DNA from 2 places in the Streptomyces sp. NPDC102514 genome. Region 1 is predicted to be linked to the other one. Evidence: riboswitches for the same ligand, from Rfam matches in the RefSeq annotation. Region 1 holds a riboswitch; the other holds the start of a gene.

Region 1 (15,441 bases):
CGGACAGCGGGCCTCCGTCAGTCTCTGCGCGAGCGGCGGGGGCGTGGGAACGTCACTGTCGGCCCCGGCCACCTGCCGGCGCTCCGGCACCGCCGTCCGGTACGCCTGTCTGACCTCGGGGACCTGGACCCTGCGGCGGGACGGCCGGACCGTCGCCACGGGCCCGCTGCCCGGCGGCCGGGAGACCCCGGGACCGGGAACGTACGAGGTCAGCGGCACGGTGCACGTCCGCTCGTCGCCCGCCGGCGTGGACCTGCGGGGGACGGTCCGCACCACGCTGACCCTCACCGACCCGAAGCCCGTGGCCACGCACCGCATCGAGGTCGACCGGCACACCCTGCGACCGCACTCGTCGGCCACGCTGACGTACACCGTGGCGCGCGACAGCGACGAGGGGGACGGGAGCGCCCGCTTCGGACTCATCGGGGAGGAGGCCTCGGGCGTGGAGCTGACCACGTCCGACGCCCGCTGCGTCAACCCGCTCACCGGCCGCCATCCGTCGACGGCCCGCAGCATGTACGCGCTGGACTGCGCCCTGACCGACCTCCAACCGGGCCGGCCCTCCACGGTGGTCGTCCACGCCAGGGTCGCGAACGCCTGCACGAGCGTCGTCTCGAAGCTGGGGTACTGGATGCCGCGGGGCCAGAGCCTCTACACCGGCGGGATGCTGGCGGGGCCCACGGTCGTCTGCCACCCCTCGGAGACCCGGGGCCGCTGACCTCGTAGGACTGCGCAACCTCGCAGGGCTGCGGAAAGAGACTGTGAAAAGAGCGGGCCGGCCTCCGAGGAGGCCGGCCCGTCTCAAGCACTCATGCACTCACGCACTCGTGTGGTCCGCGGTGTCAGGACCGCGGCGGATTGTCGTCCTTGCCCGAACCGAACTGGTCCTTGAGCCTGTCCTGGGCGGTGTCGACCTGACCGCTGTACTTGCCCCCGGTCTTGCCGTCGACGTAGTCACCGGCCTTGTCGATACCCTTGCTCGTCTGCTCCGGGTGGCCCTTAAGCATGCCCTTGATCTTGTCCATAACGGACATGAGTCATCCTCCTGATCGGTTCACCCCTACGTATCAAGGGTCACCGCAGGTGGCGGGTTTCGCATCCGGGGCGGAAACGGGCAGGTCGGGGGTGGGTCAGGGTGCGTTCCGGGGGCGCTACTGGGCCTCCGTACGGCACTCCGGGTGGCCCCAGCCGTCGGGGCTCTTCGCGATGGTCTCGCCCGCCGCGTAGGAGCGGCCGCAGCGGCACCGGCCGGGGAACTTGGCCTTGAGCGTGCGCGAGGAGGACGCCGAGGAGGCGGCGGACGACGAGGAAGTGGTGGTCCGCTTCTTCGCGGAGGCCGTCTTCGGGGCCGCCTTCTTGGCCGCCGAGGACTTCGGCGGCTCCGGAGAGCCCTGCTCGCTGCCCGCGGGCTTCTGGACGAAGGCGGCCTGGCTCGCCGCCCGGTCCGCGAAGTCGTTGAGGGGGTCGCCGTCGACCTGGTGCGCGGGCACGTAACGGAACTCCACCGAGCGGCCGTCGAGCAACTCGTCGATCCGTACGACGAGTTCCTGGTTGGCCACGGGCTTGCCCGCGGACGTCTTCCAGCCCTTGCGTTTCCAGCCCGGGAGCCAGGTGGTGACCGCCTTCATCGCGTACTGGGAGTCCATCCGGATCTCCAGCGGCACACCCGGGTCCACGGCCGTCAACAGCCGTTCCAGTGCTGTCAGTTCGGCGACGTTGTTGGTCGCGGTGCCGAGCGGGCCCGCCTCCCATTCCGTGGGGGTTCCCGTACCGTCCCCCACGACCCAGGCCCAGCCTGCGGGGCCCGGGTTTCCTTTCGACGCCCCGTCACATGCGGCGATCACGCGTTCAGCCATGGGCACGATCATGCCAGGGGTGCGGGGCGGGGTCGGGCACTGGGTGAGGTGCGTGCGTATGTGCGGGTGCGTCGTGGCTTGTCGCGCCGTTCCCCGCGCCCCTGAAAGACACAAGACTGCGCCGTTGCCCGCGCCCCTGAAAGCGGCAGGTCTTCCGTCGCGGGGTGTGGGCTATGTTGAACCAGAGTGGGACACGAAGGAGGCGCACCGGTGCCATCGCCGCAGCAGGCCCGCGCGCAGGCGTCTGCGATCAGTTCGGGGAAACCGGTCACGGAGGCGGAGGCCGCTCCCACGACCCGGCTGCGGGACCTGTTCGACGGCCCCCGCCTCTCCCCCGGGCAGCGGCGCATCGCCCAGTACCTGATCGAGCACATCACCGACGCGGCCTTCCTGTCGATCACGGATCTCGCGGAGCGCGTGGGCGTGAGCCAGCCCTCGGTGACCCGTTTCGCGACGGCGGTGGGCTTCAGCGGCTACCCCGCCCTGCGGGAACGCCTCCAGTCGATCGCGCTCAGCAAGCTCGCCGGCTCGCCCGACGCCGCCGAGGAGGCCCGGCCCAACGAGCTGCAGGCCGCCGTCGACGCCGAGATCGACAACCTGGAGAACCTGCGCCGCGACTTCGCCGATCCGGAACAGGTCATCGAGACCGGCCGCGCGCTGTCGCAGTCCACTCCGCTCACCGTCCTCGGACTGCGGATCTCCGGCTCGCTGGCCGAATACTTCGCGTACGCCGCCCGGCGCATCCACCCCGACGTCCGGCTGGTGACCCGGGGCGGCAGTGTCGCCTACGACGCCCTGCTGCAGTCGCGCGAGGCGGGCGGCACATGGGTGCTGGCCTTCACCATGCCCCGGCACGCGCACGAGACGCTGACGGCCATACGGGTCGCCCGGCGGGCCGGTCTGCGCGTCGCCCTGGTCACCGATCTGGGGCTGGGGCCGCTGGCCGACGAGGCCGACGTCGTCTTCGCGACCGGTACCGGCGCACGGCTCGTCTTCGACTCGTACGCCGCGCCCGTCGTGCTGTCCGCGGCTCTGCTCCAGGCCATGACCGACGCCGATCCCGAGCGGACGCAGGCCCGTCTGGAGGACTACGAACAGGTCGCGGACGAGCACGTCTTCTTCCTCAAGGACTGATCGGTCCTTGATCAGTCCTTATTGAGTAGTCCTGGAGAAGTCCTCGATCAGGACTGATCCGTTCCGGCCTTCGCCGCCCCTTCAGCGGCATATGACTCCAGCATTCCGCAAGGCGAAATTCAGCCTCACAGGCACATGAATTTTTACATACCCTTGCTTACCAGACGGTATATATGAATACTTCTCGCTGATCGCGGATCCGGTGGGGTCCCGGTCGCCCGGGATCGCGGCGCACCCGCCTCGCACCGCCCTGGGCGCAGGAACGGGCACCGCTCACGCACGCCCGTGGCGGCCCCGGTCAATCCCCTGGGCCGGGGCCGCCAAGAACGACCAGAACCGCCCGCCGGCCACCTCGGAAGCGATCCCCATGTCCCTGACGTACTCGCCCATCAGCACGGACTGGCCCTGTCAGGTCAAGACGCCCGGCAACCGTGACTGGGAACGATCGGCGGCCAAATGGCTGCGCGAGCTGGTACCGACCCGCTACGCCAGCTACCCGCTGCTGATCCGTCAGCCCGTCCTGCTCGCCCGCCACGCGCAGATCCAGCTCCAGCAGGAGATCCGGGTCGTGCGCACCGCGCTGCAGAGCGCACGGACCGAGCTGCCCGCCATGGGGATGCCGGAGTCCGTGATCGAGCACACGATCAAGCTGTACGCGGCCGAGCTGACGCAGTTGAACCACATCGCCCGGGGCGTCCGTGTGATCACCCAGGCGCTCGTGGAGAGCCACAGCGCCCGCCAGGGCCACTGAACCGGTCACCGGCGGCCCCGCGTACACACCGGAACACGATGGCACTCAGTTCCCCGTGCGGAGCACACTGAGTGCCATCAGTATCTCGTGCGGTGCTAGGTTCGCCACCATGAGCGAGGCACCCCGTCCCGGCCGGGCGGCCGACATGAGCAACCCGAAGCCGCCGATGCGGGAGTCCCTCGTGGCGGCGGCGTTCCATCTGTTCGTGGAGCGGGGGTACGAACAGACCACCGTCGACGACATCGTGGCCCTCGCGGGTGTCGGACGCCGTTCCTTCTTCCGGTACTTCCCCTCCAAGGAGGACGTGGTCTTCCCCGACCACGAGGGCTGCCTGGCCCGGATGACCGCCTTCCTGGGCGAGAGCGGCCCCACGCACGAACCCGTGGAGCGCGTCTGCGACGCCGCACGCCTGGTGCTGCGCATGTACGCCGAGAACCCGGCGTTCTCCGTACAGCGCTACCACCTCACCAGAAAGGTGCCGGGGCTGCGGACGTACGAACTCTCCGTGGTCTGGCGGTACGAGCGGGCGCTGGCCGAGTATCTGCGCGGACGTTTCGCGGGCCGGCCGGACGGGACCCTGCGGGCCGACGTCATCGCCGCGGCCGTGGTCGCCGCGCACAACAACGGGCTGCGGTCCTGGCTGCGTTCGGACGGCCGCGGCGACGCGAGTGCCGAGGTGGACCACGCCCTCGCTCATGTCCAGGGGGTGTTCGGGCCGGAGCAGACGGCGGACGGCACGGCACGCAGGCCCGGAGCGGACGGGAACGGGGGCGGGAACGGGGCCTGGGGCGGCGGCAAGGACGACGACGTGGTCGTCGTCGTTTCCCGGCGTGGCGCCCCGCTGTGGCGGGTCGTCCAGGAGATCGAGACCACGCTCGGCCGCGATCCTGCCTGATTCCCTCACGATTGAGGGTACTGAGTTCCTTTACCTGTGGCACTGCGTGCCATATTCTGAGGCCGTGCGCGGCACTGCGCACACCTTCAGATTCCGGCCAGGCGCAGGGAGATGACATCGTGTTCCACCGAGGAAGCGGGACCACGACGGGCCTACTCGACCCGGGGACGGCTGCGGGGACCGGGGCGACGACGGCCGCGGGACCCGCCGAAGAGGGGCTTCTGTACCAACGCTGCCGCTGGTGCGGGTCCAGCACGTTCCACCGACTGCTCTGCCCGGTCTGCGCGGGCAGCGATCTGCTCACGGAACGCAGCGCGGGCCTCGGTGTCATCCGCCACGCGACCGTCGTGCAACGCAACACTCCCGGCGCGCGCAATGTCTCGCTCGTCGAGATGGCGGAGGGATTCACGGTCAGGGGCCGGGTCTCGGGGCCGCTCGTCGCGATCCGCACCGGCGACCGCGTCCAGCTCACCACGTCGTCGGATCCGGTGCGCCGCGAGCCCGTGTTCAAGCTCTGCGACGAGCCCTTCTCCGGGCCGTACGCCGGGTCCTACTCCGGCTGGCACTGACGCACTCCGCAGCACCACGGGGGACACTGGGCGGGACGTATGTCCACGGAAGAAGAGCCCGGAGGAACCCATGCACGCCCAGGACGTTCTGGTCGAAGCCTACGGACGCATCAAGGACGAGGTGCACGCCGCCGTCGTCGGCCTCTCCCCCGACGAGCTCAACGCCCGGCCCGGCGGCACGGCCAACTCGATCAGCTGGCTGATCTGGCACCTCACCCGCGTCCAGGACGACCACGTCTCCGACGCCTTCGGCTTCAAGCAGGTCTGGCTGTCCGGCGGTTGGGCTGCCCGCTTCGCGCTGCCGCTCTCCGAGGACGACACGGGTTACGGCCATGACGCGCGGCAGGTCGCCGAGGTCCGGGTGGACTCGGCCGACCTCCTGACCGGTTACTACGACGCCGTGCACGAGCAGACCCTGCGGGCGCTGAGCGATCTGCGCGCCGAGGACCTGGACCGCATCGTCGACGAGAACTGGACCCCGGCCGTCACCCTGGGCGCCCGCCTGGTCAGCGTGCTCTCCGACGACCTGCAGCATGTGGGTCAGGCCGCCTACGCCCGGGGGCGGTCGACCGCCGACTGAGCCGCCCGCCGGCCGACCGCCCGGCCTCCCGGCGCAGTGATGTGCGCCTCAGAGGCAACCCCGCCGCCGCGATCCTCGTCCTGATCCACAACGAGGTGGCGCGGCGGCGCCGGTGACCCGTCGAACCCAGGACAGTGATCCGAGGCGGAGAACCGGGGCACTATACACAGCATGTATACATACTGTGTATAGACAGGTCCGCCGCGTCCACCGCACCCGGCGGACCGAAAGGCACCCATGTACGGCAAGGCATTCGCGCCCGAGTACCAAGGCGCGCTCACCACCCTGTCCGTGAACTCCTCACTGGTCGACGTACTGGCCGCGGGCACCGAGCAGTTGCGGGAGGCCGAGCGTGCCGGGGCACGGGGAGACGCCGCCCGCTCGGGTCTCGCGGTCGCGGAGGCGCACCGGCGGCTCGGGCAGGTGGGCGACGCCGAGCGGGCGTGGAAGGCGAGTTACCGCGCGGCCCGCGAGGCGAAGGACACGGCCGCGATGGCGTGGGCCCTGTGGAGCGGCGGCACGCTCGCCCGGCAGCGCGGCGCGTTCCCACTGGCCTGGCGCCTGCTGGGGCTCGCCGCCGAACTCGGCGAACGCGGCGGCGACATCGTCGTACGCGGCTACTCGCTGGCCGGGATGGCGGAGACCGGCCGTATCCAGGGCGACTACGCGGCGGTCGGCGCGCTGCACGAGCAACTGCTGACGGAGGCGCGCAAACGCGGCGAGGCGCGGCACACGGTGTGGGCGCTGGAAGGCATCGCGCAGATGCATCGCAACACCGGTTCGTACGACACGGCGTACGCGATGTTCGAGGAGGCGGCGGAGATCGCCGGGCGGGCGGACGACCGGCGCGGTCACGCGTGGGCGCTGCGCGGTCTCGCCGACATCGTGTCCGTGCGCGACGGGGACGCCGACCGGGCGCTCGGCCTGCTCGCCGAGGCCGAGGTGACGTGCCGCGAGATGAACCTGTCGAGCGCGCTGGCGTACAACCACAAGATGCGCGGCAACGTCCTGTACCGCGCCGGGCGTTACGCGGAGGCCCGGGACCTCTACGAACTGGCGCTTTCGGAGTTCCGGGCGATGAGCGAGCCGCGCGGGGAGGCGCTCTCCCGCCTCGGCCTGGCCAAGTCCCTCGCCCGCCTGGGCCGCGACCTGAACGAGACCGCCGCCGAACTGGCGGACCTGGCCCAGGTGTTGGACCAGATCGGCCTGCGCCACGCACACCGCATGGTGTCCCACGCCCAGACCGAACTCGGCATCACCCCGGGACCGGGCACCAACTCCGACACCGCGCCCAGCACTGCCACAACCACCCTTACCAGGCAGGCCACTTCACCAGCCGCCACGGCCGAGCCCGCCACTGCGACGGACACCCGGACGGAACCCGGCACCGCGACGAACGTCCAGAACAAGCCCGACACTTCACCGGCCGCCACGGCCGAACCCGGCACATCGCCAGACGCCCCGCTCAGGTCCGACGCCACGACGCACGTCCGGGGCAAGCCCGACACCTCGCCGGACACGCAGGCCGAGCCCGGCATGACGACCGACGCCCGGAGGCAATCCGACACCTCGCCCGACACCCGGACCGAACCTGGCGTGGCCACGTCCACCCCGACCGGGCCGCCCAGCCCGCATGCACCCGCCCAGGCCGCCCCCGGAACGGAAGCAGCCGCGAAGCTCCCCGCCCCCACCGGCGCCACGGCCGGCCCGCACCCGGGACTGGCCCCTGACCCCGAACAACCCGTCACGCCCGACTCCAAGGCAGCCGCGAGCGCCCCTCCCGCCAACGCCCCGCGCGCCGCCGCGCTCACGCCCGGCCGGACCGATGCGGGGAGCCGACGATGACCACGATGTCCTCCGCGCTCTCCCCCGCCCGGCGCCCCCGGCCCGCCGCAGAGGCACGCGCAGGTGAGCGCGCCTCGCACCTGCTGGAACGCAGCCGCACCCTCGTACGCCCCGCGCTGGCCGAAGCGATCGCGCGGCTGCATCCCTGGGTGGGCGAGATGGCCGCCTACTCCCTCGGCTGGTGCGAGCCGGGTGGCGCGCCCGTCTCCACACCGGCGCACGGCAAAGGCCTGCGCCAAGCCCTCGCCGTGCTGGGCGCGGAAGCCGCCGGCGCCCCGCAGAGCGCCGGAGTGACCGCGGCCGTCGCCGTGGAACTGGTGCACACCTTCTCGCTGCTCCACGACGACATCATGGACGGCGATCCGACCCGGCGCGGGCGCCCCACGGTCTGGAAGGCGTACGGCACGGGACCGGCCGTCCTCGCGGGCGACGCGCTGTTCGCCCTGGCCGTGGAGACCCTTGCCGCCGCACCCGGCACCGACATCCCCTCGGCCGTACGCCACCTGTCCACCGCGCTCAACGACCTCGTACGCGGTCAGGCCGACGACCTGCTCTTCGAGAGCCGCCCCTGGACGGGCCCGGAGGCGGTGCGCCCGGACGAGTACCGCGCGATGGCCGAACACAAGACGGGCGCGCTGCTGGGCTGCGCGACCGCTCTGGGCGCCGTGCTCGCCGGCGCCCCTCGCGAGACGGTCGCCGCGCTCGACCGCGCGGGCCGTCATCTGGGCGTCGCCTTCCAGGTGGTCGACGATCTCCTGGGCATCTGGGGCGATCCCGCCGTGACGGGCAAACCGGTCCACGCGGACCTGCTCCGGGGCAAGAAGACGTTCCCGGTCCTGGCCGCCCTCGGCACACCGGCCGCCCGGCCGCTCGCCCGCCTCCTGAACTCCGCCGACCCACTGGACGGGGCAGACGCCCGGCGCGCCGCGTCCCTGATCGAGGACGCCGGCGGGCGCGCGGCCGCGACGGCGGAGGCCCACCGGCACATCGCCGTCGTCGACGCCTGCCTCGACAGCCTCCCCTCGACCACCGGCACCGGCACCGGCACCGGCACCACCCACGGCACCCGAGACGCTCGCGACACCCGCAGCACCCGCAGCACCCGCAGCACCCGCAGCACCGACGACCTGCGAGCGCTGCTCGACTTCCTCGTACGCCGCGAGATGTGACCGATTCCCCTCCCCCACAAGCCCCTTGACGCCTCAGAAAGCCCTTGCCACACTCACCGCACCTCACCGTAGAAAACGCTTGCTATCCACCCCCACACAGGAGAAGACGAGATGGGACGCAGAGCCGCACCTCACCTCACTCGCTCAACCCCACGGCCCCGCCTCAGGAGCACAGGTGTCCTCGCCGCCTGCGCGACGACCCTGGTCACGGCGGCGGCCCTGCTCACCGCCCCGGCCAGTGCGGCCCCCGCGAGTGCCGCCCCGACGGCAGCGTGCGGCGAAGGCTCGTACCAGGCCGAGGCCACGCTCAGCGGCAGTACCTGGACCGCCCGGCGCGGGACCGGCGTCGTCTACACCGGAACCGACATGCGGGCCGCGATGCAGGCGGCCGTCAGCAGCCTCACGGCGGGGCGGACGTCCAAGGAACGGGTCGTCGTACGCGGCTCGGGCAGCATCAGCGCCGGCTCCAGGGTCTCCCTGCCGAGCTACACCGTGCTCGACGTGTGCGGCACCATCAACGTCACCGGTTCGGGCACCGGCGACCAGGCACCGGTCTACGCACGCGGCGTACAGGACATCGAGGTCCAGCACCTCAACGTCACCGGAGCCCCGCTCTACGGCATCTTCATGCGCAACGTCACCAACGTGGTCCTCGGCCAGATCGACATGCGCCTGTCGGCCGGTCTCGGCGTCCGCATCGACAACCGCGGCGACACCACCCAGTGGACCCGCAACGTCCGTATCGACAGCGTCTACGTGTCCGGGGCGAGCAGCCACGCCGTGGAGACGTACGGGGTCGACGGCATCACCATCGGCACGGTCACCGCGCGCAACGTGGGCGAGTCGGGCCTGCTCCTGAACCAGACGGTCAACGCCACCGTCACGAAGGTGGACGCGGACGGGGCGGGCACCGGCACCGGTTACGCGGCCTTCCGGATGGCCAACCGCAACGGCCGGATCGGCAGCAGCTACGCGACCAACGTCCGGGTCGGCGAGGTCGTCGCGCGCGGTGGCGGCCGGGGCGTCTTCTGCGTCTCGGAGAGCGGTGGCGCGACCATCGACCGGGTCACGCTCTCGAACACCGGCAACAACGCGATCCTGATCGAGAACTGCTACAACGTGAACCTCGCCGCGCAGAGCGGGAGCGTCACGGGTGGCGGGGAGATCCGGCTGGCCGCGCGCACGGAGTTCCCCAACAACTCGGACATCACCGTCCAGAACCTGACGGTGACGAACTCCGTGATCAGGGAGAGTCCGTGCGGCACCAACACGACATTCCGCAACAACACGCTGGTCAACAGCACGCAGAGCATCTGCTGACATGAGTACGGGCCCCCTGCACGCACGGATGGCGTGCAGGGGGCCCGTGTGTTCGCGTCAGTGTCCTGGTTCCGGCCCCCAGTACGAGGAGCCGCCGCCACGCCACTCGATGAGCGGTGACACGGCGACCTCGTTCTCGTCGAAGTCCAGCCCGGCGCGGCGCAGGAACTCGACGATGTCCGGGAGGTTCATGGCGGTGCCGATCGGCTCGCCGTGGACCGTCACGCGCCGGCCGCCGTCGCCGCGCGGCGGATGCACGAGTACTGCGGGGTGTTCCGACATGCCCTCAGCCTCGCCCGGACCGTCCGCGCGCGCATCCGGGCAGGGCCGATGACCACCGGATCGTCACCGGGCCTCTCTGCCACGCACACGGTGAGCGGTCGGCCCGGCGCTCGCCGGCCGGGTGCCGGACGACTCGGAACCCGACGGCCCGGAACCGGACGATTCGGTACTCGACGACTGAGTACTCGGCGACTCAGTACTCGACGGCGGGGAGCAGTCCGGTGACGGGGGCGGCGAGGTCGGTCACCTGGTGCAGCTGCTCCAGCTGGTAGAGGCCGTTCAGCTGGTTGAGCTCCTGGATGCCTTCGGAGATCTTCGGAATCTTGTTCCTGTGCTCGACGGGGAGGTCGCTCACGGCGATCTGGTCGAGCTCCGCGATGGGGTCCAGCTTTCCCGTCTCGGGGACCGTGGCGGCACCCGCGGACGGTACGGCGAGACCCGTGACGCTGATGGCGAGGCCAACGGCGGCGACAATACGTCGTGTTGAGATCATGCTTTCAGCAACGGTGACAAGCTGCCCGCGGACACGGCCCCGACCGGCCCCTCACCCGACAGGCGCATCGTCACGGCTGCGCTTGCCGAGGTTCCCGTGCCGGAGGAGTCTCGGAAGAGAGGCCTTCTGCGGCCCGCTCCGCACCACGGGCCGCGGCCTTCACCAGTGGTCCACAAGGAGGTCCGTCATGGACACCGCGGCAGGCCCCGGCTTCGACACCGAAGCACTGCGCCGGGGCATCGAAGGCCAGGACGCGACGGCGCTGCTGTCGCTCTACGCGGACGACGCGGAACTGCGCGTCGTCGACCGCAACACCCAGCCGAGCCATCCGATGGTCATGCGCGGCCGTGAGCAGATCGGCGGGATGCTCGCCGACGTCTACAGCCGCGACATGACGCACACGCTGGATCAGTGCGTGGTCCAGGGGGATCACGTCGCCTTCCAGGAATCCTGTCTGTACCCCGACGGCGTCAGGGTGCTCGCCAACTCGATGATGTCGCTGCGCGACGGCAAGATCGTCGACCAGACCGTTCTCCAGGCCTGGGACGCCGAGGAATGACGCCGAGGGTCCGGATCACCTCGCGTCTGACCTGGACCTTCTCGGCGCGGCTGAGCCCGGGGCCGCCGGCGCGGCCCCGGCCCGCTCGCGGGGCGGGCCGACGCGTGTCCGCCGCTCTCCTCCGGTCGGCACTGCGGGCGGCGCGTGCACGTCGGTGATCCTTCCGCCCCCGTCCGAGGCGGCTGTCCGAGGCTGCCGTGGCCCGATGTCCTGAAGTCGCGCAATAGTTTCCTTGTGGATGGTTTTTCTGCTTACTACCTTCCTCGCCATGACAAAGACGAGCACGCCGCACGCCGCCCTCCCGGTGGACGAGGTCACCGCCGCGGCGCGTGAACTGGCCCGGGCCGGACGGTGGCAGCGCGCGTTATGCCTCCTCGACGCCACCGTCACCACCGAGCCGCGCGACCGGGCGGCTCTCGCACTCGCCGGGGCGCAGATCGCCCTGGAGCGCGACTGGTTCGGCGGTACGGACACCGCGGACGCCCGGATCGCCGCCGCGGACACGGCGATCGGCGAGCTCACCGAACCGGTCGGGCGCTGGGACCTGGACTTCGTACGGCTGCGGCACGCGTATTTTCGTCTGCTGCTCGGGGACGGTGCGTTCCGGTTCGGTCCGGCGGGCAAGGACCCCGCCGAGCTGGCGGAACTGCGTCGGCGCGCGGAAGAGTTGTGCGCTCGGGCGGCCGACGAGGTACGCAGGGGCTGGGCGCGGATGTATCTCGGGCTGATCGTCGACAACCTGTTCGCCGAGCGGGACGAGGCGCCCGCGCACTACGAACTCGCTCTGGACGCCGGGGAGTCGGCCGACGACCTGCTGGCCCGTGAGGCGCTGCGCCATCTCGGGGACCACGACCACGACAATCTCGACCACGACCGGGCGCGGGAGCGCTGGACCCGGGCGACCGCTCTCGGCGCCCGCGCCGGGAACGTCCCCGGCACCCTCTCCCAGCAGATGCTCCTGGCCGTCCTGGCCCGCGACACGGGCGACGAACCGGCCGCCACGGCGCTCGCCACGGAGGTCGCACGCTGGGCGGGAGCGATCGGAGCCGTACGCGTGGAGGCCCAGGCGACGGCGTTCCTGACGAACGAACCCTGAAGCCCGGCCCAAGCCCGAGCCCTCGAGGGGCGCGGGGACTGCGTGGCCGGCCCCCACCGGCCCGCACCGGCCCGCGGACAAAACCGACACCTCGGCGGAGCCCACTGAGGCGCTCACGACTGGGCTTAAAATATGCCCAGGCCGTAACTGGCGCTGAGGTGGACCACCACCGGGGAGCGGCCCGACGACATCGTCCGAGCCGCGCGCCTGGGCATCTTCCACGACGCTCAGGAGCAGCACATGTCCCAGGCCACACTCATGGACGGCACCGCCCTCGCCCGGCGGATCGTCGAGGAGACGGCGCGACAGGCGGCCGACCTCACCGCACGCACGGGGGTGACGCCCTGTCTCGCCACCGTGCTGGTGGGCGAGGACCCGGCGTCCGTCACCTACGTACGCATGAAGCAGAACCGTTCCCGCAAGGCGGGGATCGCCTCGCGGCACGTGTCCCTGCCCGCCGCGACCACGACCGCCGAACTGATCGGCACGCTCACCGAGCTGTCCGCCGACCCCACCGTGCACGGCATCCTGCTCCAGCACCCGATGGGGCACCACATCGACGAGCGGGCGGCCTTCGAGGCGATCGCTCCGGAGAAGGACGTCGACGGGGTGACCCTCGCCTCCTTCTCCGCGATGAGCTTCGGCCTGCCCGGCTTCTCCTCCTGCACCCCGGGCGGGATCATGCGCCTCCTCGACGCGTACGACGTCGGCCTGACCGGCAGACGGGCCGTCGTGGTGGGCCGCAGCGCGATCCTCGGCAAGCCGGTGGGCATGCTGCTGCTCGGCCGCGACGCCACGGTGACGTACTGCCACTCGCGCACCCCGGCCGACGACCTGTCGTCGGTCCTGCGGGAGGCGGACATCGTGGTGGCCGCGGTGGGACGCCCCAGGCTGGTCCGCGGGGAGGACATCAAGCCGGGCGCGGTCGTCGTCGACGCCGGTTACAACGCCGGTAACGTCGGCGACGTCGATTTCGACAGCGCCCGGGAGCGGGCCTCGCTGATCACTCCCGTGCCCGGTGGGGTCGGTCCGATGACGATCGCCACGCTGCTGTCACAGACCGTCGAGGCGGCCGTCCGGCAGACCGGCGCCTGATCAGGGGACGGGTCATCAGGGGGCCGGGCGTCAGCGGATCCACGCGCTGTAGTCCATGACGTCGCCCGCCTCCACGCCGTACTCGGGCTCGTCGACGGCCGCGGTCGCCTCCAGACCCAGGACGGCACCGTCGGCCGGGTCCATGATCAGCATCCGGCGGTAACCGGCTCCGTCGTACACGTACGCCTGGCCGAGCCGGCCGAGGCGGTCGGTCACCTGGCCGACCGGCCTCAACCCCTTCGCGTCCGCGAGGAGCCGTGTGAGCGCGGCGTTCTCGCGGGCGCCGAGGGTCCAGGTGTCGAGCAGCACCGCGGTGGCGTCCAGCAGTTCGCCGGTGGTCGGCGGGGTGTCGAGGTGCTGCGCCTCCCGCAGGTAGGCGCGCAGCCGCGTGGTGTCGTGCGGGGGCGGTGACTGGGGCGGGGCGTCGCTCCAGCTCGGCGGGAAGGTCTGCTCGCTGATGACGTGCCCGTCGTCGACGAGGCGCGGGCCGTCGGCCGCGTCGGTGAGGACCCGCCGGCCCGGGTGGCGCGGGTCGGTTGCGACGACCAGCTCAGTGTGGCTGTCGTCGGCGTTCCAGCGGACGACACGTTCCACGGGCAGGGTGATCGGCGGCTCGTCCTCCGACATGCCCACGCTCCACGACTGCACATGCGTGCCCTTGCGCAGCCCGGCCGGACCGTCCGCCGCGTCCCGCTCGGCCCGCTCCGCCCTCGCGACAAGCCTGTCGAGGGGTACGGGGGTGGAGTCGGCCCGGACCACCAGCGGGCGGGGCGCGGCGACGGCCGGGGTGGTGCTCGGGCCCGCGAGGAGGAGAGCGGTGGCGGTCACGGCGACCACCACGGTGGCTGCGAGCGCCCAGACGAGGCGGGTACGGGTCCGTCCCGGTCGGCGCTCGTCGCCCCCACTCACGCCCGTTTCTGCTCCTGCGCCTGCTCCTGCTCCTGCGTCTGTCAGGAGGTGCTTGAGCCGGTTCTCGGCCTCGTGGCCCAGCGGGGCGTCACCGAAGCGGGGGTCGTCGCCGGGCACGGGGTTGGCGCGGCGCAGCAGTTCGAGTTCGTCAGCCATGGAACTGCTCCTTCGGAGTGTCGGTGCCGGAGTGGGTGTCGGCGGGCCCGGCGCTCGGGGTCACCACGATGCGCATGCGGGCGATCTCCGTTCTGAGGCGGCGGCGGGCCCGGTGCAGCCGCATCGCCGCGGCTCGGCTGCCGCAGCCGAGGGCCACGGCGATCTCGTCGACGCCCAGTTCCTCCCAGGCGGTGAGCCGCAGCACCTCCTGGTCGGCCGGGGAGAGGCGGGCCAGCGCGTCGTGCACCCACTCGGCGGGCCGCTCGGAGTCCGGGCTGTCCACGATCTGTCTGCCGTGCGCGGTCTCGTCGTTCCCGAGCCTGTCCATCAGCCGCCGTCGGCGTCCGTAGCCGCGTACCGCGTTCGACAGGCAGTTGCGTGCCACGCCGTACAGCCAGGGAAGGGGGGACGCGGGCAGGTCGGACCGGCGCCGCCAGGCGACGGTGAAGACCTCCGCCACCACTTCCTCTACTTCGCTCGTCCGGCCGTCCAGTCGCCGCGCAACATAGCGGCTGACCGCCCAGTAGTGCTCGCGATAGGCAGCGGCGAAGATCTCGTCGTTGCTCATGTTCCGTACGTGTCCGGCAGGTCCTCGATCGTCACACCTGTTTCGGTGATCCTTGTCGCTCCGCCCGGGTGTGACGTCGGAAGGGCCGGCGGACACAGGCGGGGCATGGAGAGCAACACTGTCATCCCGGCGCTCGCGCCCCCACGTCCGGGCCGCCGTCCCGG
Region 2 (15,441 bases), on a different contig from region 1:
GACATGGCTCTGGACGAAGAGTGTGCAGCGCTCGGGGTCGAGCCCGGCGGCCAGCAGCTGAGCGGCGGCGAGCCGGGTGTTCGCGCGCAGGTCCGCGGGGTCCTGCGGGAGGGTGATCGCATGCAGGTCCACGACCATGTAGAAGGCGTCGTGGGACTCCTGCAGGGCCACCCACTGGCGGACGGCGCCGAGGTAGTTGCCGAGGTGGAACGAGCCTGCGGTGGGCTGGATTCCAGAGAGCACACGCAAATCAGACTGCGGCGCGGAGCCCCCCGTTTGAGGGCGGGGGTGGGAGACGGGCGGGCGGTCAGAAGCCATGCTCACCATTCTCTCAGGTGTCGGGGCCCACTCCGGAACTGGTCGGAAACAGGTGGGAACCGATCTGTCTCCGGCGGTGTAACAAGAGTGTGAGGACGAGCGTGGGGGCGCGGGAGGGGGGCCGCATCGTCGATGAGGACGCGGTCATCGCACGGGTGCGCGCCGGAGAGCCGGAGGCGTACGCGCAGCTGGTGCGTGCCCATACGGGCCTCGCGCTCAGGGCCGCCGCGGCGCTGGGTGCGGGGGCGGACGCGGAGGACGTGGTGCAGCAGGCCTTCTTCAAGGCCTACTGCTCGTTGGGGCGTTTTCGGGACGGCGCGGCGTTCAGGCCGTGGCTGCTCTCGATCGTCGCCAATGAGACGAGGAACACAGTGCGGACGGCGGTGCGCCAGCGGTCCCTGGCCGGCCGCGAGGCCGCGCTGGTGGAGGCCGAGCCGCTGATACCGGAATCGGCGGACCCGGCGACCGCGGCGCTGGAGACCGAGCGCAGGACGGCGCTGCTGACCGCCCTGGAGAGCCTCGGCGAGGAGCACCGCCTGGTCGTCACCTACCGCTATCTGCTGGAGATGGACGAGTCGGAGACGGCCCAGGCCCTGGGCTGGCCGCGCGGGACGGTGAAGTCCCGGCTCAACCGCGCCCTGAGAAAGCTGAGCAGACTCCTCCCGGACTTCGAACCACCCCGGGAACGGCCCGGGGACGAGGAGAGGCGGGAGGCGCTGGGGACGCGGCGGGGGCTGGGAAAGCAGCGGGCGCCGCAGGATCAGGGGTCACGGAGAGGAGGTGATGAGCATGAGTGAGCGGTACGAGGACGGGGGCGGCGAAGTCTCCGGTGACGGGGGGCGGCATGGGCAGGAGCAGGGGCAGGGGCAGGGGCAGCGCGACGGGTTCGGGAGTGGGAGTGGGCCCGGGATTGAGCGCGAGCGTGTCTCGCGGTTGACGGAGGAGTTGCGGGCGCTCGGGCGGTCGATGGACCGGCCCGGGGACCCGGGCGGCGAGTCGATGGTCGAGCGGGTGCTGGAGCAGATACTCGCCGAGCGGGTGCCGCCCCCGGTGACCGAGCCGCCGACCCCGGCCGAGCGGCTGCGGGTGATGCGCCGCTGGGTGCGGTCACGCGGGCGCGTGCTGAGCGCGGGTCTGTGCGGTCTGCTGACGGTCCTCGTGCTCACGCCTCCGGTGCGCGCCGCGGTCGTCGACTGGTTCGACTTCGCCGGGGTCGAGGTGCGGCACGACCCTTCGGTGAAGCCGTCGCCCGGCGCGGAGGTGCCCGGCTGCACAGGCCCGTCGCTCACGCTCGCCGAGGCCGGGCGGCGGGCCGGGTTCGCACCCCGCACGCCGCCCGCCCTCGGGCCTCCGGACGCGGTGACGGTGGCCCGGGAGCCGAAGGAGCGGTTCCTGGTGAGCCTGTGCTGGCGCAAGCGGGGGCACACGATCCGGCTCGACGAGTACGCGGCGTCCCTGAGCCCCGGCTTCGCGAAGGTCGTGCCGAAGCCGCCGGAGTACGTCCCGCTGGACGAGGACGCGGAATTCGCCGGCGGCCGGGCGCTGTGGTTCTCCGAGCCGCATCTGCTGCGGCTCTGGCTGGTGGACTCGGACGGCGACTTCACCCGCTCCGTCCGGACCGCCGGGCCCACGCTGCTGTGGACACACCGGGGTGACACGACGCTCCGGCTGGAGGGCGTGGCGTCGAAGACACGGGCGGTGGAGATCGCGCGGTCGTTGGAGCGGGAGCGGGAGCGGGGCCTCGAGCGGGAGCGGGAGTAAGGGTCTGCCGGGTCGGATTTTTGGTGGACGCGGAGTGGGAACCCCGGCGGGTCGGGCGGTGTACCAGAAGTGACAGACGGTCGCGGGCGGATCGCACCGGGCCGTGGGGGGTGGCGCTGGCGGGCGCGGGCGCCGGGGAGCTGGGGCGGGGCAGGGATGCGAGGAGGGGTGGGGATGCGAGGAGGAGTGGGCACAGGGTGGCCGGGGCCGGGGCCGGGGCCGGGGCCGGGGCCGGGGCTGGGGCTGGGGCTGGGGCTGAGCGATGGTTGAGGGGGCGGTCCGGCCGGGGACGGGGATGGCTGTCGTCGCCGCGTTCAGAGTGGTCGTGGCGGTCACCGCTGTCGGCGCGTTTGGCGCGGTCGCCGTCGTCGTCGGCGCCGCGCTCGCCATGGTCGTCGTGTTCGGGGCGGCTCGGGCTCAGGCGGCTGTCCCGGGCGCGGAAGGCGGCTCGCCGAATCTCGCGGTCGTCGTGGCGGGCGACGGTACGGGACGGACCACGAGCGTGCGGTCCGGGGAGCCGGACTTCGCCCGGCTCTGGCAGTTGACGGGGCCGACGGCCACCGGCACGGAGAAGGTCCCGCAGGACTGGCTCGAAGGGCGTTACCCCGCCGTGCGGGCCACGGTCGTCTGGGGGACGACCGGAGTGGGCGGCTGGCCGGAGACGGACCGTGCTCCCGGGGGCGACATCTTCATGGGCCGCCAGGACCAGGTGTTCCTCGCGAAGGACGGCACACCCTGGATCCGGTCCGACCCGGCACTCGATGTGAACGACGACGACATCCGCTGGCACCGGGCGCCCCGGTCGGTCTATGACCACTTGCGGCAACGGGAGTTGTTCGGCTCCGGACCCGTCGTGGGTGGAGGGTCCCGTTCCGGGGACCGGGCGTGGTGGGCGGCGCCGGGGGTCACGACGGGCCTGGCGGCGGGGATCGTCCTCGGCTCCGGCGGCACTCTGCTGATACGCCGCGCGGCGGCCGGGCGTGAGCCGGGGCCGCCGCGGGAGTCACGACAGGAACTGATCGACTTGTGAGTCGACCGGCCGGGGTCGGATGACCGGGGCCGGGTGGCCAGGGCCGGCCGGGCCCCGGTGGCCGGGGACTCAGCCGAGGTCGATCTCCGGGTACAGCGGGAAGCCGGTGAGGAGGTCGGTCGCGCGGTGGGAGATCTCGTCCGCGATCTTCGGGTCGAGGATGTGCTGGGCCTTGGAGGGGGCGCCCTTCTTGGTGGTGCCCGGTTCCGTGGTGGTGAGGACGCGGTCGATGAGGCCCGCGATCTCGTCCATCTCGGTGGCCCCGAGGCCCCGGGTGGTCAGCGCGGGCGTGCCGATCCGGATGCCCGAGGTGTACCAGGCGCCGTTCGGGTCGGCGGGGATCGCGTTGCGGTTGGTGACGATGCCCGAGTCGAGCAGGGCCGACTCGGCCTGGCGGCCGGTGAGGCCGTAGGAGGAGGCGACATCGATGAGGTTGAGGTGATTGTCCGTGCCGCCGGTGACCAGCGTGGCACCGCGCCGCATCAGGCCCTCGGCGAGGGCGCGGGCGTTGTCGACGACGGCCTGGGCGTAGTCGCGGAACTCGGGGCGGCGGGCCTCGGCGAGGGCGACGGCCTTGGCGGCCATGACGTGCGGAAGGGGGCCGCCGAGGACCATCGGGCAGCCGCGGTCGACCTGGTCGGCGAGCGAGGAGTCGCACAGGACCATGCCGCCGCGCGGGCCGCGCAGCGACTTGTGGGTGGTCGTGGTGACGATCTGGGCGTGCGGTACCGGGTCGAAGTCCCCGGTGAGGACCTTGCCGGCGACGAGACCGGCGAAGTGGGCCATGTCGACCATGAGCGTGGCACCGACCTCGTCGGCGATCTCGCGCATGATCCGGAAGTTCACGAGACGGGGGTAGGCGGAGTAGCCGGCGACGATGATCATCGGCTTGAACTCGCGGGCCGTGGCGCGCAGGGCCTCGTAGTCGATGAGGCCGGTGGTGGGGTCGGTGCTGTAGGAGCGCTGGTCGAACATCTTGCCGGAGATGTTCGGGCGGAAGCCGTGGGTGAGGTGGCCGCCGGCGTCCAGGGACATGCCGAGCATGCGCTGGTTGCCGAAGGCCTGGCGCAGCTCGGCCCAGTCGGCCTCGGAGAGGTCGTTGACGTTGCGGACGCCGGCCTTCTCCAGGGCGGGGGCCTCGATGCGCTGGGCGAGGACGGCCCAGAAGGCGACGAGGTTGGCGTCGATGCCGGAGTGCGGCTGGGCGTAGGCGTGCTCGGCGCCGAAGAGCTCGCGGGCGTGCTCGGCCGCGAGGGCCTCGACGGTGTCCACGTTGCGACAGCCGGCGTAGAAGCGGCGGCCGACGGTGCCTTCCGCGTACTTGTCGCTGAACCAGTTGCCCATCGCGAGGAGGGTGGCCGGAGAGGCGTAGTTCTCGGAGGCGATCAGCTTGAGCATCTCGCGCTGGTCGGCGACCTCCTGCCCGATGGCGTCGGCGATCCGGGGTTCGACGGCACGGATCACTTCGAGGGCACTGCGGAAGGCGGTGGATTCGGTGGAAAGGGGCTCTGGCATGACGGCCTCCGGACGTGGCGTTCGGCGTTCACGGTTCGGCCCAGGCGCACGGCACACACTTCCCGGGCCGCTCCCCGATGGTCGATCCCATCCCAGCGCGCCAGTCACGGCCCGTGGATCAGCGTACCGGGAGGGCCCGCGGGAGAGGTTCCGCCGTCCACCATGCGAGCGACGGCAGGGTCCGGCCGGGACCGATCCCTGCCGTGGGTCACAGGATCACGTGCGGCAGGAAGCGTGCGTATTCGTCCGTCACCAGGCCGGACGATTCGCGGATGCCGAGGCCGGCCGATTCATGTCCGACGACCCAGGCGCCGAGGACGACCCGGTTGCCGTCGAAGGACGGCAGGGGCGCCAGCTCCTGGTAGCAGCAGGCCTCCTCGCGGACGGCGACGGGTCCGGAGCCCGGTTCGTGGATGGTGACGCCTGCGCCCTCGCGGCCGAGGAGGGGCTTGGCCACGTATCCGCTGGTGGTGGCGAGTTCGCGGGGGCCGTCGAGGTAGGCGGGAAGGAGGTTGGGGTGGTCGGGGTACAGCTCCCAGAGGATCGCGAGGAGGGCTTTGTTGCTGAGCAGCATCTTCCAGGCGGGTTCGATCCACATCGTCGTGCCGGTGCCGCCGCCGTTGTCGAGGGTGGCGAGGACGTGCGGGGCGAAGCGGTCGGTGGTGAGCCATTCCCAGGGATAGAGCTTGAAGCAGCTGCGGATGAAGCGGAGCTGCTTGTCGACGAAGCGTCCGGAGAGGCGGTCCCAGCCGATCTCCTCCATCGCGATCCAGGCGGTGTCGAGGCCGGCCTGTTCAGCGGTCTCCTTCAGATAGCCGACCGTCATGAGGTCCTCGCCGAGTTCGTCGGCGGCGGAGTGCGCGAAGTAGAGGGGGCTGCCCGGTGGGAGGAGGGAGGCCTGCTTCCGCCAGGCTTCGACGAGCCGTTCGTGGAGGGAGTTCCACTGGTCGGCGCCGGGGAAGCGTTCCTCCATCCAGAACCACTGGGGGCTCGCGGCCTCGACGAGCGAGGTCGGGGTGTCGGCGTTGTACTCCAGGAGCTTCGCCGGGCCCGTGCCGTCGTAGCGGAGGTCGAAACGGCCGTACAGGGAGGGGAGTTCGGCGCGGCGGCGCCAGGCCTCGGCGACCGGCTCCGCCACGCGCGGGTCGGTGATCCCGAGGTCGGCGAGGCGGTTCCCGGTGACGATGTACTCGGCCGCGGCCAGGCACATCGTGTGGAGTTCCTCGACGACCTGCTCCAGGGCCTCGACCTCGGGCAGGGAGAAGACGTAGTGGGCGGACTCGTCCCAGTAGGGGCGCAGGGAGTCGTCCGGGTAGCGGGTGAGGGGGTAGATGAGGCCCTGGTCCTCGACCGTTCGCTGCCAGTCGGGGCGGGGTTCCATGGTTCGGCGTTCCACAGTAGGTGTCCGTAGATCCGTCAGTTGTCCGGAGAGCCGTCAGCGCGTTCCGTGTCCCGGTCAGCCGCCGCCGCTGCCCGAGTCCGAGCAGCCGAAGCCGTCCCGGTCGACGGCCTCGCTGCGGCTGAAGGTGCCGTCCTCGGCGCGGCCTCCGGCGACGTCGGCGTCGTAGTACCAGGCGGCGTCGACCGTGCCGCTCCCGCTGGTCCCGCGTTTCCTGCCCGACGACGTGGAGCCGGAGCCGGACGCGCAGTTCTTGTCGACGACGACCTTGTAGCCGCCCGCGTAGTCGTAGCTGTCGCGGTCCACGCAGCGGCGGTCGGGATCGGACCCGCATGAGGTGAGGGCTGTCGCGAGAATGCCCATGCCTCCGAGTACGACCGTGCTGGACCGTAGTCTTCTGCGCTGCTCCGCCATGTCTCTCCCCCGTCAGGCCCGTCGTCCGGGCTCGTCAGTCCGACAGCGTAAAGATCACGCGCCCCGGTTGTACAAGCGGCTACCCCAACTTTCCTTCCTCTAAAGTCACTTTGTGCTCTTTGGAATGCTGTGTGCCCTTGGTGCGTCGGTGTGCTTCGGGACCGCGACGGTGCTGCAGGCGATCGCCGCGCGGGCGGCCGGGCCGGGCACGGAGTCCTCTGGCCCGGCTTCCGGTGACGCGGCTTCCGGGGTGAACGCCGCCCTGTTCCTGCGGGCCGTGCGTGAGTGGCGGTATCTCGCCGGGCTCGCGCTCGACGGGGTCGGGTTCGTGCTGCAGATCGCGGCCCTGCGGTCGCTGCCGATCTACGCGGTGGGGGCGGCGCTCGCCGCGAGTCTCGCGGTGACGGCGGTGGTGGCGGCCTGGCTCCTCGGGGTGCGGCTGAGCGGGGTCGAGTGGAGTGCGGTCGCCGTGGTGTGCGCGGGGCTCGCGATGCTCGGGCTGGCGTCCGGCGAGGAGGGGGACAGGGCCGGTTCGACGGCGCTCAAGTACGCGATGCTGGCCACCGCCTTCGCCGTACTGCTCGTCGGAGCGCTCGCCGGGCGGCTGCCCGGACGGGCGCGGGCGCTCGCGCTCGGCCTGGGCGCCGGGTTCGGGTTCGGGGTGGTCGAGGTGTCGGTCCGGCTCATCGACGGCCTCGCGCCCTCGACGCTCGTCACCAATCCGGCGACGTACGCGCTGCTGCTGGGCGGGGGTGCCGCGTTCCTGCTGCTCACCTCGGCGCTCCAGCGCGGCTCGGTGACGACGGCGACGGCGGGGCTGGTCGTCGGCGAGACCATCGGGCCGGCCGTGGTGGGCGTGGTCTGGCTGGGCGACCGTACCCGCGAGGGTCTGGAGTGGCTGGCCGTCCTCGGTTTCGCGGTGGCGGTGGCGGGCGCGCTGGCGTTGGCGCGCTTCGGGGAGGCGCCGGCGGACGACGGGGCGAAGGCGGAACCGCGCACGACCTAGAGCTTGGGCCTGAGCTTGGGCCTGGGCCTGGGCCTGGGCCGACCCCCGCCGCTCGCCTCCCGCCTATCGCCGATCGCCACTCACCGCCCGCCGCCGCCAGCTCGCTGCCCAGGCGCGGCTAGGGCAGCGCCCCGCACAGTGTGTCCAGGGCTCCCGGCCAGCCGCTGTCCGACGGGGTTCCGTAGCCGACGACCAGGGCGTCCGCCGGAGGGTGCGTGGCGGCCGGGTGGCGGTAGCGGGTCAGGCCGTGGACGGCCAGGCCGTGCCAGGCCGCCGCGCGGACCACCGACTGCTCGGTGCCGGGCGGGAGCCGCAGCACGGCGTGGAATCCGGCCGCGATACCGGTGGCGGTGACCGACGGGGCGCGGGCCGCCAGGGCCGCGACGAGCTGGTCGCGGCGGCGGCGGTAACGGAGGCGGGAAGCCCGTACGTGACGGTCGTACGCGCCCGAGGTGATGAACTCCGCCAGGGTCAGCTGGTCCAGGACCCCGCACGACCAGTCCGCGCCGCCCTTCGCCGCCATGACCTCGGGCGCCACGTCCGGCGGCAGGACCAGCCAGCCGAGGCGCAGGCCGGGCGCGAGCGCCTTGCTGGCGGTGCCGAAGTACACCACGCGGTCCGGGTCGAGGCCCTGGAGCGCGCCCACGGGCTGGCGGTCGTAGCGGAACTCGCCGTCGTAGTCGTCCTCCAGGATCAGCCCGCCCGTGCGCCGCGCCCAGTCGACGACGGCGGCACGGCGGTCGGGGTGCAGCGGCACACCCATGGGGAACTGGTGGGCGGGCGTGAGCAGCACCCCGCCCAGGGCGCCGTCACCGGGCGCGCCCAAGTCGTCGGTCCGCGTGCCCAGTTCGTCGAACGGCAGCGGCAACGACTCCAGGCCCGCCCGTTCGATCAGGTCCCAGTGCACATCGAGGCCGTACGACTCCACCGCGAGCGTCCGTGCGCCCCGCCGCCGCAGCACCTCCCCGAGCAGCATCAGCCCGTGCACGAAACCCGAGCAGACGAGGATGTGGTCGGGGTCGGCGCGTACGCCACGGGCGCGGGCGAGGTAGCCGGCGAGGGCGGTGCGCAGTTCGACCCGGCCGCGCGGATCCCCGTAACCGAGGGCGTCGTTCGGTGCCGCCGTGAGGGCCCGGCGGTAGGCCCTGAGCCACTCGGCGCGCGGGAAGGAGGCGAGGTCCGGGGTGCCGGGGACCAGGTCGTACGCGGGTCCCCGGAGTGAACGGGGCCTGCGCGCGGGAGAGGCCGGGACCGGCACGTTCCGCTGCGCCACGCGTGTGCCCGAGCCCTGGCGTGCGGTGAGCCAGCCCTCGGCGACGAGGTCGGCGTAGGCGTCGGCGACCGTGTTGCGGGCGATGCCGAGGTCGGCGGCGAGGGAGCGTGAGGACGGCAGCCGGAGGCCCGGGGCGAGCCGTCCGCCCCGCACCGCCTCCCGCAGCGCGTCCGTGAGGCCTCTGCGCAGGCCGGAGCCGGTACGCGCCACGTCCACATGCAGATCCACTCCGAAAGTGGCCCAAGATCCAGCCATGGAAATGGACCATACTCCTGGGCTGGTTCGCTCGTAGGGTCGAGAACATGACGACGACGACACAGAGCACCACCGCCCCCGAGGAGAGCCCCCGGCTCCAGTGGGCCAAGTTCGCCCCCGAGGTCTACAAGGCCATGGTCAAGCTGGACGCGGCGGCCCGGCGGGGCGTCGACCCCGTGCTGCTGGAACTGGTGAAGATCCGCACCTCTCAGCTCAACCACTGCGCGTTCTGCCTCGACATGCACACGAAGGACGCGTTCGCGGCGGGCGAGAGTGTGGAGCGGATCGTCCAGCTCAGCGCGTGGGAGGAGTCCCGGCACTTCTACACGGAGAAGGAGCTTGCGGCGCTCGCGCTGACCGAGGCGGTGACGGTTCTGACGGACGGGTTCGTCCCGGACGAGGTGTTCGAGACGGCCGCGCGGTACTTCGACGAGACGGAGCTGTCCCAGCTGCTTGCGTCGATCACGGTGATCAACGCGTGGAATCGGTTCGGGGTGAGTTGCCGTCTTGTGCCGGGGCATTACACGGCGGGGCAGCACGGGTGAGTCTCCGGACCCGTTTTTCCGGACGGGTCCACGTGATCGCTTCGGCTGCGGGCCGTGGGGGTTGCCCGCGCACCCTAAAAGACTGCGCAGTTCCCCGCGCCCCTGAAAAGACCGGGCCGGTCGCCGCTGCCCCGTTCCGCTCAAAGCGAAAAGACTGCGCAGTTCCCCGCGCCCCTGATGGGGGCGCGGGGAACTGCGCGGGCAACCCCCATCGGCCCGCAGCCGACGGACAGCGCCAGCCGCCCCGCCCCGTCAGTGCTACTTGGTCAGCCAAGCCCTCCACGTGCGTTCATGGCCCCGTACCCACTTCTTCGCCGCCTCCTCCGGGGACAGTTTCTGGTCCGCGATCAGGAGGGAGACCTCGTTCTGGTCCTCGGTCGTCCACTTGAACTTCTTCAGGAACGCGGCGGCCCCGCCGTCGGACTTCGCGAAGTCCGCGTTGAGGTACTTGCGGAGCGGCGTGTGCGGATACGCGCAGGCGACCGCCTCCGGCTCCGCGTCGCAGCCCTCCTTGTACGCGGGCAGCTTCACCTCTGTCATCGGCACCTTCTTGAAGAGCCACTGCGGCGAGTACCAGTACGTGAGAAACGGCTTCTTCTCCTTGGCGAACTGCCGCATCTGCGTGATCTGCGCCGCCTCCGAACCGGCGAACACCACCTGGAAGTCGAGGTCCAGGTTCTTCACCAGCGCCTTGTCGTTCGTGACGTAGGAGGGTGAGCCGTCGAGCAGCTGCCCCTTGCCGCCGCTCTCGGCGGTGCGCAACTGGTCGGCGTACTTGTTGAGGTTCTTCCAGTTCGTCACGTCGGGGTGCTGCTTCGCGAAGTACGTCGGTACGAACCAGCCGATGTGCCCGGTGACGCCGAGGCCGCCGCCGTCCACGATCGTCTTCTTGTCCTCGACGTACCGCTGTTCCTGCTCGGGGTGGCCCCAGTCCTCCAGGATCGCGTCGACGCGGCCCTGGCTGAGCGCGTCCCACGCGGGCACCTCGTCGACCTGGACGGTGTCGACGCGATAGCCCAGTTCGTGCTCCAGCAGGTACTGCGCGACGGCCACGTTGGCCTGCGCGCCGACCCAGGACTGCGTGGAGAGGGTCACGGTCTTAGCGCCCTGCGCGTTGGCGAAGGGCGAGGACTGCTTGGTCATGTCGGCGGCTCCGCAGCCGGCCGTCAGCACCAGCAAGGAGCAGCCGACCGCGAGCGCACCGGTCGTACGTGTCACACGTGTACGCATCTCAGGCTCCCTTCTTCGTACGGCGCCGCGTCGGTTGCGTGACCCGGTCGAGCATCAGGCCGAGGCAGACGATCGCCGCGCCGGCCACCAGACCCGTGGCCAGGTCGCCCTGGGCGAGCCCGAACACGACGTCGTAACCGAGCGCGCCACCGCCGACCAGGCCGCCGATGATGACGACGGCGAGGACGAGGACGACGCCCTGGTTCACGGCGAGCAGCAGGGCGGGGCGGGCCAGCGGCAGCTGGACCTGGCGCAGTTGCTGCCAGCCGGTCGCGCCCATGGAGCGCGAGGACTCCATGGCCGCCGGGTCCACGTTGCGCAGGCCCTGCGTGGTGATGCGGACGACGGCGGGCAGCGCGTAGACGACCGCGGCGGCGACCGCGGGGGCACGGCCGACGCCGAAGAGCGCCACGACGGGTATGAGGTAGACGAACTGCGGCATGGTCTGGAAGACGTCCAGGACGGGGCGCAGGAGGCGTTCGCAGCGCTCGCTGCGGGCCGCCGCGACGGCCGTGCCGAAGCCGAGGACCAGCGTGACCGCGACCGCCGCGAGGACCTGCGAGAGCGTGTCGAGGGACGGCTGCCACACACCGAGCACCCCGATCGCGGCCATCGCGAGGACGGCGGTCAGGGCGGTGCGCCAGGTGCCGATCAGCCAGGCGAGCGCGGCGACGGTCAGCAGGACCGCCCACCAGGGCAGCCACTGCAGGCCGTCGCGCACCGGGTTCAGGACGCCGGTGGTGAAGTGGGCCGCCCAGTCGGCGGTGCCGCCCACGTAGGGGACGCCGGAGTAGAGGTGGTCGGTCATCCAGTCGACGGCGCGGTTCACCGGCTCGGCGATGTTCACGATCCAGGTCTCGGGCCAGTCGAGCCGGCCGGCCAGGCGTCCGGCGACCGCGACGGCCAGGGCGGCGACGGCGGCGAGGACCCAGCCGGTCCGGCCGGTCCGGCTCGCCCAGCGGGAGCCCGTCCCTTCGGACCACGCCTCCGCCGAACCCGCCGAATCCGCCGATCCCGCCGCTCCCGTCACCCGGTCCAGGACGACGGCGAGCAGCACGATCGGGATGCCGGCGGCGAGCGCGGCGCCCACGTCGACCGAGGCGAGTGCCTGGTAGACGCGGTCGCCGAGGCCGCCCGCGCCGATGACGGACGCGATGACGGCCATCGAAAGGGCCATCATGATGGTCTGGTTGAGGCCGAGCAGGAGTTCCTTGCGGGCGAGCGGCAGCCGGGCCGTGAACAGCCGCTGCCGTGCGGTGGTGCCCAGCGACTCGACGGCCTCCATCACGCCGGCGTCGGCGCCGCGCAGCCCGAGCGCGGTGAGGCGGGCCATGGGCGGGGCCGCGTACACGACGGTGGCGAGGACCGCGGCCGGGACGCCGATGCCGAAGACGAGGACGACCGGCAGGAGGTACGCGAAGGCCGGCAGCACCTGCATGGTGTCGAGGACGGGCCGCAGTGCGCGGTACGTACGGTCGGAGAGTCCGGCGGCGAGGCCCAGCAGCGCGCCCAGGGCGACGGACGCGAGGACCGCGACCACCATGAGCGCGAGGGTCTGCATGGTGGGCACCCACATACCGAGCAGCCCGCAGGTCAGGACCGCGGCGGCCGTGCCGAGCGCGAGCCGCACCCCGGCGACCCGCCAGGCGACCAGTGCCGCCGCGGCCGTGACGCCCGCCCAGCCCGCGGCGAGCAGGACGAGGTAGACGGCGCGTACGGCGAGGACGACCGCGTTCGAGACGTGCCCGAAGAAGTAGAGGAACAGCGGGTGGCTGTCGCGGTTGTCGATGATCCAGGTGCTGGCCCTGCCGAGGGGTTCGGTGAGGTCGACGGTGAGGGCGCCCGGCCAACTGCCGCTCGCCCAGCGGGAGTCGGCCAGCGGTACGAGGACGGCCGCGGCGACGGCGAGCAGGACGAGCTTGCCGACGGCCGGGCGCCGGAGAAAGCCGAGGAAGCCGGGCAGGGCCGTACGGGGAGCGTGCGCGGTGGCCGTGGCCATCAGGCCACCCCTTCGCGAGCCGACCCGAAGGACCCGGCGGACCCGGCGGACCCGGCCGCCTCAGCGGACCCGGTCGACCCGGTCGACCCGGCAGACTCGGTGGATCCGACCGACCGGGTGGCCGTCCCCGCCACCACCTCCAGCAGCGCGTCCGAGTCCACGACTCCGAGGCAGCGTCCCTGGTCCACCACGCGGGCGGTCTGTCCCGAGCGGGCGACCGCCTCGATGGCCTGCGAGACCGTGGCCTCCGGCGACAGGGCCGGACCCTCGCCCGCCTCCTGCGCCGACGCGGCCCGCATGGCTCTGCGGACCGTCATGACCTGCTCGCGCGGCACGTCCCGGACGAACTCCCGTACGTAGTCGTCGGCGGGCGAGCCCACGATCTCCTCGGGCGTGCCCAGCTGGACGATGCGGCCGTCGCGCATGAGGGCGATCCGGTCGCCCAGGCGCAGCGCCTCGTTCAGGTCGTGCGTGATGAAGACCATCGTGCGGCCCTCCTCGCCGTGCAACCGGATCACCTCCTCCTGCATGTCTCGTCGAATCATCGGATCGAGAGCACTGAACGGTTCGTCGAAGAGCAGGACTTCGGGATCCACCGCCAGCGCCCGGGCGAGTCCCACGCGCTGCTGCTGGCCGCCGGAGAGCTGACCGGGGCGGCGCTGCTCCATGCCTTCGAGGCCGACCTTCGCGACGACCTCCTGCGCCTTCGCGCGCCGCTCGCGCTTCGGCACCCCCTGGACCTCAAGGCCGTACGCCACGTTGTCGAGCACGGATCGGTGCGGGAGCAGGCCGAAGTGCTGGAAGACCATCGCGGCCCGGTGGCGGCGCAGTGCGCGCAGCCGCGCCCTGTCCATGGCCCGCACGTCCTCGCCGTCGATGGCGATCGTGCCGGCGGTCGGCTCGATGAGTCGGGTCAGACAGCGGACGAGGGTGGACTTGCCGGAGCCGGACAGGCCCATGACGACGAAGACCTCGCCCTTGCGCACATCGAAACTGACGTCCCGGACGGCGGCCGTGCAGCCGGTACGGGAGCGGAGTTCGGCGGCGGAGAGGGCGGCCAGCTCGGGGTCGGCAGGGACCCGGTCGGCCTTGGGGCCGAAGACCTTCCACAGGCCGTCCACGGAGAAGACGGGCTCGGCGCCCTTGGCGTCCTCGGCACCCGCGCGCTCGGCGGAGGCTTCCTGAACAGTGGTCGTCGTACTCATCACGCACCGCCTCCCAGCAGGTCCACGCACTTCTCGCCGACCATGAGGACCCCGATCATCGGGTTCACGGCGGGCATGGTCGGAAAGACGGACGCGTCGGCGATCCGGAGGCCGTCGAGGCCGCGGACCCGCAACTCGGGGTCCACGACGGCGAGCCGGTCGTCCGCCGCGCCCATCCGGCAGGTGCCCGCCGGGTGGTACACGGTGTGGGCGACCTTGCGCGCGTACTCGCTCAGTTCCTCGTCGCCGGTGACGTCGGGCCCGGGGCACACCTCGCGCGTGAGCCAGTGCGCGAGCGGTTCGCTCTTCGCGATCTCGCGGGCGATCCGGATGCCGTCGACGAGGGTACGGCCGTCGTAGTCGTCCTCGTCCGTGAAGTAGCGGAAGTCGAGGGCGGGCTTCTCGGCCGGGTCGGCGCTGGTCAGATACAGCCGGCCGCGGCTGCGCGGCTTGGGGATGTTCGGGGTCATCGAGACGCCGTGCTCGGGGCGTTCGTAGCCGAGGCGCTCCGGATTGTCCGTGAAAGGGATCTGGTAGAAGTGGAACATCAGGTCGGGGCCCGCCCGTTCGGGGTCCCGCCGTACGAACAGACCCGCGTCGGAGTCCATCGCGGAGTTCTCGGGGATCGGCCCGTCCGTCTCCCAGACGATGACCGACTCGGGGTGGTCGAGCAGGTTCTCGCCGACACCCGGCAGGTCGTGGACCACGGGTATGCCGAGCTTTTCGAGGTCCTCGCGCGGCCCGACGCCGGAGTGCAGCAGCAGCCGGGGCGAGTCGACGGCGCCGGCGCACAGCAGGACCTCACGACGGGCCCGTACGAGGAGTTCGTCGCCGTCCTTCGTCGTGACACGGACCCCGCGGGCCCGGGTGCCGTCCAGTTCCAGCTTGTGCGCCCAGGTCTCCAGGTACAGGTGGAGGTTGGGCCGCTCGTCCATGACGGGGTGCAGATACGCGACGGACGCGCTGGAGCGCTTGTTGGTCTCCGGGTGGTAGGCGAGGTCGAAGAAGCCGACGCCCTCGGTGAACGGCTTCTTGTTGAAGCCCTCCACGTGCGGCACGCCGAGCGTCGACTGCGCCGCGTCCACGAAGTCGCGGGCGATGGCGTTCCGGTCCTTCTCATCGACCGGGACGATGTTGTTGCGCAGGCGCGGGAAGTACGCCTCCATCGGAACCGAACCCCAGCCCTCGGCGCCCGCCGCCTCCCACTCGTCCCAGTCGGACGGCAGCGGCTTGAACGCGATGAGGGTGTTGTGCGAGGAACAGCCGCCGAGGACCCGGGCGCGGCTGTGCCGGATGTGCGAGTTGCCGCGCGGCTGCTCGGTCGTCGGGTAGTCGTAGTCGAGCTCCCCGCCGAGCAGGCCCATCCAGCGGCGCAGGGTCAGGACGTCGTCCCGGTCCACGTCACTGGGGCCGCCCTCGATGACGGCGACGGTGACCTCGGGGTTCTCGGTGAGCCGGGAGGCGATGACGGATCCGGCGGTACCGCCGCCG

The links. Region 1 has a riboswitch for ZMP and ZTP ahead of ACZ60E_RS00020 (bifunctional 5,10-methylenetetrahydrofolate dehydrogenase/5,10-methenyltetrahydrofolate cyclohydrolase). Riboswitches for the same ligand answer to the same signal wherever they lie in the genome.
Region 2: another riboswitch for ZMP and ZTP. It lies ahead of ACZ60E_RS37800 (glycine hydroxymethyltransferase); the one in region 1 lies ahead of ACZ60E_RS00020 (bifunctional 5,10-methylenetetrahydrofolate dehydrogenase/5,10-methenyltetrahydrofolate cyclohydrolase).

What each region holds. Positions count from the first base shown of each region.
Region 1 is NZ_JBVJLW010000001.1:113-15,553, reverse strand. Features, by position in the region: gene ACZ60E_RS00095 (hypothetical protein) at 1-718, shown strand, start outside; gene ACZ60E_RS00090 (antitoxin) at 843-1,034, opposite strand; gene ACZ60E_RS00085 (ribonuclease H family protein) at 1,152-1,868, opposite strand; gene ACZ60E_RS00080 (MurR/RpiR family transcriptional regulator) at 2,067-2,990, shown strand; gene ACZ60E_RS00075 (hypothetical protein) at 3,358-3,741, shown strand; gene ACZ60E_RS00070 (TetR family transcriptional regulator) at 3,908-4,636, shown strand; gene ACZ60E_RS00065 (Zn-ribbon domain-containing OB-fold protein) at 4,756-5,205, shown strand; gene ACZ60E_RS00060 (mycothiol transferase) at 5,276-5,785, shown strand; partial or broken gene ACZ60E_RS00055 (tetratricopeptide repeat protein) at 6,023-7,042, shown strand; gene ACZ60E_RS00050 (polyprenyl synthetase family protein) at 7,627-8,799, shown strand; gene ACZ60E_RS00045 (hypothetical protein) at 8,911-10,119, shown strand; gene ACZ60E_RS00040 (hypothetical protein) at 10,177-10,401, opposite strand; gene ACZ60E_RS00035 (hypothetical protein) at 10,595-10,894, opposite strand; gene ACZ60E_RS00030 (nuclear transport factor 2 family protein) at 11,082-11,453, shown strand; gene ACZ60E_RS00025 (hypothetical protein) at 11,722-12,549, shown strand; ZMP/ZTP riboswitch at 12,683-12,769, shown strand; gene ACZ60E_RS00020 (bifunctional 5,10-methylenetetrahydrofolate dehydrogenase/5,10-methenyltetrahydrofolate cyclohydrolase) at 12,790-13,644, shown strand; gene ACZ60E_RS00015 (CU044_5270 family protein) at 13,675-14,709, opposite strand; gene ACZ60E_RS00010 (RNA polymerase sigma factor) at 14,702-15,277, opposite strand; partial or broken gene ACZ60E_RS00005 (aa3-type cytochrome oxidase subunit I) at 15,383-15,441, shown strand, end outside.
Region 2 is NZ_JBVJLW010000020.1:30,715-46,155, reverse strand. Features, by position in the region: gene trpS (tryptophan--tRNA ligase) at 1-243, opposite strand, end outside; gene ACZ60E_RS37815 (RNA polymerase sigma factor) at 420-1,115, shown strand; gene ACZ60E_RS37810 (hypothetical protein) at 1,108-2,079, shown strand; gene ACZ60E_RS37805 (hypothetical protein) at 2,468-3,109, shown strand; gene ACZ60E_RS37800 (glycine hydroxymethyltransferase) at 3,179-4,624, opposite strand; ZMP/ZTP riboswitch at 4,656-4,742, opposite strand; gene ACZ60E_RS37795 (glutathionylspermidine synthase family protein) at 4,833-6,020, opposite strand; gene ACZ60E_RS37790 (hypothetical protein) at 6,081-6,437, opposite strand; gene ACZ60E_RS37785 (DMT family protein) at 6,562-7,443, shown strand; gene pdxR (MocR-like pyridoxine biosynthesis transcription factor PdxR) at 7,562-8,971, opposite strand; gene ACZ60E_RS37775 (carboxymuconolactone decarboxylase family protein) at 9,019-9,516, shown strand; gene ACZ60E_RS37770 (ABC transporter substrate-binding protein) at 9,775-10,746, opposite strand; gene ACZ60E_RS37765 (ABC transporter permease) at 10,748-12,745, opposite strand; gene ACZ60E_RS37760 (quaternary amine ABC transporter ATP-binding protein) at 12,745-13,950, opposite strand; gene ACZ60E_RS37755 (GMC family oxidoreductase) at 13,950-15,441, opposite strand, start outside.